One region of the Massilia sp. IC2-476 genome, then DNA from elsewhere that is predicted to be linked to it. Evidence: riboswitches for the same ligand, from Rfam matches in the RefSeq annotation. Region 1 holds a riboswitch; the other holds the start of a gene.
What was found. Region 1 has a riboswitch for thiamine pyrophosphate ahead of LK539_RS23200 (TonB-dependent siderophore receptor). Riboswitches for the same ligand answer to the same signal wherever they lie in the genome.
Positions count from the first base shown of each region.

Region 1 (3,629 bases):
ATTGGGGGTTCAGGCCTGGTAAGGGAGTGCCGGTTGGCGCGCCGCATCCGCCTCGTCCAGCTGGAAGATCCCGACCACGGCATTGAGCTGCGCCGCCTGGACGCGCAGCGATTCCGCTGCGGCCGCCGCTTCGTCGACCAGGGACGCGTTCTGCACCGTCATCTCGTCCAGGCCGGCGATGGCGCTGTCCACGCGTTCGATGTCGGCGCGCTGCGAAGCGGTGGCGCTGCTTATGTGGCCAATGATGCCGGTGACGCGATGCACCCCCTCGACCACCCGGCGGATAGTGCCGCCAGTCTGGCCCACCAGCGTGGCGCCGGCGTCGACCTTGGCGACCGAATCCTCGATCAGTGCCTTGATTTCCTTCGCCGCGGCGGCCGAACGGTGCGCCAGGTTGCGTACTTCGCCGGCGACGACCGCGAAACCGCGTCCCTGTTCGCCCGCCCGCGCCGCTTCCACGGCCGCATTCAGCGCCAGGATATTGGTCTGGAAGGCGATGCCGTCGATGACCGAAATGATGTCGACGATCTTTTTCGAGGACTCGTGGATCAGTTCCATGGTCGCGACCACCTGCTCGACCGCCGCCCCGCCCTCTTCCGACACGACCGATGCCGTTCCGGCAAGTTCACTGGCCTGCTGCGCATACTCCGCGTTCTGCTGCACGGTCTCGACCAGGTGAGACATCGAGCTGGCTACCTGGGCCAGCGCGGCGCCCTGCGTTTCGGTACGCCTGGACAGGTCGCTGTTGCCAGTGGCGATCTCGGACGAGGCCGCGGCGATCGCCTCGGTCCCCTGGCGCACCTTGGTCACGATGTCGGACAGTTCGCCGCGCATGGTCGCCATCGCCTGCATCATGCTGCCGGCGCCCGCGCGCGAGGTGTCCACCGGATGGTACAGGCGACCTTCGGCAATGGCGCGCGCCACGCTGGACGCCTGCGCCGGCTCCCCGCCCAGCTGGCCTAGCAGGCTGCGCACGATCACCATGCCGACCAGGGCGCACAGGACCACCGACACCGCGCTCAGGCCCGAGATCCAGTAGCGCGCGCCGGCGGCCTCGGCTTCGGTGGCCGCGCTGGAGTCCGCATTGCGCTGCTGCAGGGCATGCACCAGCACGTCGATGTCGGCAACGATCCGGCGGCGCAGGGGACTGCACTCCTCGACCAGGAACAGGCCGAAGGCTTCCATGTCACCGGACGCCCGGTAGGCCTTCGGACGCTCCAGCTCCCTGGCCATGGCCAGCATGCCTTCCTTGACCTTGCGGTACTGCGGCTCCTGGCCCAGCACCGGATCCAGGCGCGCCAGGGCCGCCAGGTAATCCGTCTTGAACGCCTCGACCAGGTCGAGTTCGCGGCGTGCGGAGGCGTCGTCCTTGAAGATGTAGGCGTTGCGCGCGGCGATGCCGGTCTGGGCCAGCGCTTCGCGGGCGGCGTACAAGGGCTCGAGCTGCTCGTTGCGCACCGTGTTCGAGGCATGCAGGGCGCCCTGGATACTGTTGACGCGGCTGATCGAGAAGACGGCCAGGATCAGGGTGATGGCGAGGACCAGTCCGAATGCGAGGTAGAGCTGCCTGGCGATACCGCTATGTTGTAGGAAATTCATGATCGATATGGAGTTGTTTGTTCTGCTCGTCATTTTAATCATATTTGAACAGAGATTTCCAAGCGTCAACAAAATATATCGAATTTATCGATTTACGTTGGGTTTACGCACTGCGATCGGATTGGCCTCCCAGACGGTTCTTTGTTGCCAGATTCGCCACGGCCGCCATCGTCCGTGGTACACTGCCGCCTCGCTAGGGGTCCTGGTGCGCGTTCAGAACGCGCTGCCGGGTGAGAGATACCCTTCGTACCTGATCTGGATAATGCCAGCGAAGGAAAGCGCAACGCAGTGCCCATTCTTGTTTGCCCTTCCCCCACGTTGGCTCCGGCTTTTTGATTAAAAGCAGCGCGCCAAGTTTCGTGCGCGGCGCGCGAAGACGAGCAAACCCATGACATTCAACCTGAAGCATTCCGTCCTTGCCTGCGCCATCCTGCAGGCCTTCTCCACGAGCGCCTCGGCCCAGCAGGACCAGGGCGTGACCTCGGTGGTCGTCACCGGCAGCCGCTGGGTCACCAGCGACCGCGCCAGCATCGGCGGCTTTTCGGAGACGCCGCTGCTCGACACCCCGGCCTCGATCACGGCGATCAGCCGCACCCAGATGCTGGACCTGTCGATCCGCAGCGCCACCGACGCCGCCCGCTTCGACGCCTCGGTCGGCGACGCCTACAACGCGATCGGCTACGCCGAGCAGTTCTCGATCCGCGGTTTCGCCCTCGACAACGCCACCAGCTACCGCAAGGACGGCATCGCGATCCCTGCCGACACCCAGATCCCGCTCGAGAACAAGGAACGCATCGAGATCCTGCGCGGCCTGGCCGGCCTGCAGGCGGGCGTGGCGGCGCCGGGCGGCATGGTCAACTTCGCTACCAAGCGCCCGACCAATACGCCGCTCCGTTCGGTGCTGGTGGGTGCGGGCGAGCGCGGCACCGTGCACGGCTCGATCGACCTGGGCGGGCGCTTCGAAGACCGTCGCTTCGGCTATCGCATCAATGCCGCTGCGGAGGACCTGAAATCATATGTGCGCGGCGCCGACGGCGAGCGCCAGTTCGTCTCCAGCGCCTTCGACTGGCAGATCAGCCCCGATGCGCTGCTGCAGTTCGATGTCGACCACCAGCACAAGTCGCAGATCACCGCGCCCGGCTACCAGCTGCTGCGCAACGAAGTGCTACCGACCGGGATCTCGGCCAAGACCCTGCTGAATAATCAGCGCTGGGCCAAGCCGGTGGAAACCGACAGCAGCAACCTGGGCCTGCGCTTCGAGTACCGTCTCAGCCCCGACTGGACGGCGACGATCACGGCCAACAAGCACTGGTTCAAGCGCGACGATTACACCGCCTTCCCCTACGGCTGCAGCAACGAAGGCGACGGCTTCTATCCGGGCTACTGCTCGAACGGCGACTACGACGTCTACGACTACCAGAGCGTTGGCGAGCGCAAGAACCCGTGGGGCGCACAGGCCATGCTGCAGGGCCGCTTCGCGACGGGCGCCGTACGCCACCAGCTGACCGTCGGCGCTTCCATGTCGGAGCGCCACGACAGCTTCGGCGAATATGTCTATGACTACGCCGGCTCCAGCAACATCTACAACAACCAGCTGGTCGATCCGGCCCCGGGCAATCCGCGCACCGGCCCCGTGATGGAGCGCCGCAGCGACCGCGAAAGCGCCCTGTTCGTGCAGGACGTGGCGATGCTGACCGAACAGCTCACGCTGCACGCCGGCCTGCGCTGGACGAAGCTCAAGCGCGACGAGCTGGCCGAGATCGAGCAGGGCTGGGTGCATGCGGACGATTCCTTCGTGCTGCCGAGCGTAGCGCTGGTCTACAAGCCGGCGCGCGACTGGACCATCTACGGTTCGGTGAGCCACGGCCTGCAGCATGGCGGCATCGCCGAGATGGGCACTGCCAACGAAGACACCGTGCTGCCCCCTGGCCGTTCGAAGCAGGTCGAAATCGGCGTCAAGGGTGTGGTGAACGAGGCGCTGATGCTGTCGGCCGCCGTGTTCGACATCAGGCAGGGCCTAGAATACGTCA
Region 1 is NZ_JAJFER010000012.1:60,704-64,332, forward strand. Features, by position in the region: gene LK539_RS23190 (PAS domain-containing protein) at 1-2, opposite strand, end outside; gene LK539_RS23195 (methyl-accepting chemotaxis protein) at 10-1,599, opposite strand; TPP riboswitch at 1,785-1,893, shown strand; gene LK539_RS23200 (TonB-dependent siderophore receptor) at 1,988-3,629, shown strand, end outside.

Region 2 (3,629 bases), on a different contig from region 1:
CTTCAGTTCGGCCAGTTGGGCTTCGTCGTTGGCATCGAAGATCGAGCCGGGGCGCAGACCGTCGCCCAGGCTGAAGGACACGTCGTAGGCCTTCATGATCTCGCAGATCTCTTCGAAATGCGTGTACAGGAAGGATTCCTGGTGGTGGGCCAGGCACCACTTGGCCATGATCGAGCCGCCGCGCGAGACGATGCCGGTCAGGCGCTTGGCCGTCATCGGCACGTAGGCCAGGCGCACGCCGGCGTGGATGGTGAAGTAGTCGACACCCTGCTCCGCCTGCTCGATCAGGGTGTCGCGGTAGATTTCCCAGGTCAGTTCCTCGGCCTTGCCGCCGACCTTTTCCAGCGCCTGGTAGATCGGCACCGTCCCGATCGGCACCGGCGAGTTACGGATGATCCATTCGCGCGTCTCGTGGATATGCTTGCCGGTCGAAAGGTCCATCACGTTGTCGGCGCCCCAGCGGATTGCCCAGGTCATCTTTTCGACTTCCTCGCCGATGGACGAGGTCACGGCCGAGTTGCCGATGTTGGCGTTGATCTTCACCAGGAAGTTGCGGCCGATGATCATCGGTTCGATTTCCGGGTGGTTGATGTTGGCGGGGATGATGGCGCGGCCGCGCGCCACTTCCTGGCGCACGAATTCCGGTGTGATTTCAGGCGGGATGCTGGCGCCGAAGGACTGGCCAGGATGCTGGCGCGCCATCAGGCTGGCCACGCGCGCGCCCATCGGACCGGAATCGACCAGCGAAGCGAGATATTCCTTGCGCCGCAGGTTTTCGCGCAGGGCGATGAATTCCATCTCGGGGGTGACGATGCTCTGGCGCGCGTAGTGCATCTGGGTGACGTTGCGGCCCGCTTTCGCGCGGCGCGGGGTGCGCTGCAGCTCGAAGCGCAGCGCGGCCAGCGCCGGGTCGGCCAGGCGCGCCTTGCCGTAGTCGGAGGTGGGACCTGGCAGCTCCTCGGTGTCGCCGCGTTCGAGGATCCACGGCAGGCGCGGCGTGCCCAGGCCGCGACGCACATCGATGGAAGCCAGCGGGTCGGTGTACGGCCCGGATGTGTCGTAGACGAACAGCGGCGGATTGGCTTCGCCGCCAAAACTGTCGGGCGTGGGCGATTGCGAGATCTCGCGCATCGGCACGCGGATGTCGGGCCGGCTGCCTTCGATGTAGACCTTGCGCGAGTTGGGGAAGGGTTCGATCGCCGCCTGGTCGACCGTGGCGGTCGCGGCTTCAAACTTGTGCGGTGCGTTCATGTGGCTCCTTTGCGGAGCCAGCAAAGGAGTGTGCCAGTACGGCCGCGCAGGCGCGTGCGCACCTCAGGCCTGCTTCTGACTGCTTCCCTTCGCTGGCATTATCCAGATCAGGTTCGGAGGGTATTTCTCACCCGTGTCGCGGATTTGCATATCTGCGACAACAGGACCCCTAGCGTGTGCCGCGCCCGGCTTCCCGGACGCAGCGGGCCGGATTATAGCGCCATCTACTCTATAATGGTTCTTTTCGCACAATTTTTACGCCACCACATCATGGAATTAGCCAAGTCTTTCGAGCCCGCAGACATTGAACAATACTGGCGCACCGAGTGGGAAAAGCGCGGTTACTTCACCGCCACCATGGAGGACGGCAAGCCGTCGTTCAGCATCCAGCTGCCGCCGCCGAACGTGACCGGCACCCTGCACATGGGCCATGCCTTCAACCAGACCGTCATGGACGGCCTGACCCGCTACTACCGGATGCGCGGCTATAACACCGCGTGGATCCCGGGCACCGACCACGCCGGCATTGCGACCCAGATCGTGGTGGAGCGCCAGCTCGACGCGCAGAAAATCTCGCGCCACGACCTCGGCCGCGAAGCCTTCGTGGAAAAGGTCTGGGAGTGGAAGGAAAAGTCGGGCAACACCATCACCGGCCAGATGCGCCGCATGGGCACCTCGCCGGACTGGCAGCGCGAATACTTCACCATGGACGAGACCCGCTCGAAAACCGTGGCGGAAGTCTTCGTGCGCCTGTACGAACAGGGCCTGATCTACCGCGGCAAGCGCCTGGTCAACTGGGACCCGGTGCTGGGCACGGCGGTATCGGACCTGGAAGTCGACTCGCAGGAAGAAGACGGCTCGATGTGGTACATCAAGTACCCGCTTGCCGACGGCTCGGGCCACCTGACGGTCGCCACCACCCGTCCTGAAACCATGCTGGGCGACGTCGCCGTGGCGGTCGACCCGACCGACGAGCGCTATACGAGCCTAGTCGGCAAGCTGTTGACCCTGCCGCTGACCGGCCGCCAGATCCCGGTGATCGCGGACAGCTACGTCGACAAGGAATTCGGCACCGGCTGCGTGAAGATCACCCCGGCCCACGACTTCAACGACTACGCGGTCGGCCAGCGCGCCGGCCTTGCGCCGCTCAACATCTTCACGCTGGACGCGAAGATCAACGAAAACGGCCCGGCCCAGTACCAGGGCCTGGACCGCTTCGCCGCGCGCAAGCAGATCGTCGCCGACCTCGACGCGCAAGGCCTGCTCGAGCAGGTCAAGCCGCACAAGCTGATGGTCCCGCGTGGCGACCGCACCAATGTCGTCATCGAGCCGATGCTGACCGACCAGTGGTTCGTCGCCATGAGCAAGCCGGCGCCGGAAGGCACCTTCAACCCGGGCAAGTCGATCACCGAAGTCGCGCTGGAGAAGGTCGCGAGCGGCCAGATCAAGTTCGTGCCGGAGAACTGGACCACCACCTACAACCAGTGGCTGGGCAACATCCAGGACTGGTGCATCTCGCGCCAGCTGTGGTGGGGCCACCGCATCCCGGCATGGTATGGCGAGAACGGCGAGATCGTCGTCGCCCGCAGCGAAGAAGAAGCCAGGACCAAGGCCGCCGCACAAGGCATCGCCGGCGAATTGCGCCGTGACGACGACGTGCTCGATACCTGGTTCTCCTCGGCCCTGGTGCCCTTCTCGACCATGGGCTGGCCGGAAGAAACCGCGGACATGAAGCACTTCCTGCCTTCCTCCGTGCTGGTAACCGGTTTCGACATCATCTTCTTCTGGGTCGCCCGCATGGTGATGATGACGAGCCACTTTACCGGCAAGGTACCGTTCGAGACCGTGTACGTGCACGGCCTGGTGCGCGACAGCCAGGGCCAGAAGATGTCGAAGTCGAAGGGCAACACGCTCGACCCGATCGACCTGATCGACGGCATCGACGTCGAGTCGCTGGTTGCCAAGCGCACCACCGGCCTGATGGACCCGCGCGCCGCCGAGAAGATCGCGAAAGCGACGCGCAAGGAATTCCCGGAAGGGATCCCGGCCTTCGGCACCGACGCCGTGCGCTTCACCATGGCGAGCTACGCCTCGCTGGGCCGCAACATCAACTTCGACCTGGGCCGCTGCGAGGGCTACCGCAACTTCTGCAACAAGCTGTGGAACGCCACCCGCTTCGTGATGATGAACACGGAAGGCAAGGACTGCAGCCAGCCGAACCCGGAAGACCTGTCGCAGGCCGACCGCTGGATCGTCTCGCTGATGAACCGCGTCGAGCTGGACGTGGCCAAGGGCTTCGCCGACTACCGCTTCGACAACATCGCCAGCAGCATCTACAACTTCGTCTGGTACGAATACTGCGATTGGTACCTGGAACT
Region 2 is NZ_JAJFER010000002.1:143,341-146,969, reverse strand. Features, by position in the region: gene thiC (phosphomethylpyrimidine synthase ThiC) at 1-1,251, opposite strand, end outside; TPP riboswitch at 1,319-1,432, opposite strand; gene LK539_RS05510 (valine--tRNA ligase) at 1,522-3,629, shown strand, end outside.
Region 2: another riboswitch for thiamine pyrophosphate. It lies ahead of thiC (phosphomethylpyrimidine synthase ThiC); the one in region 1 lies ahead of LK539_RS23200 (TonB-dependent siderophore receptor).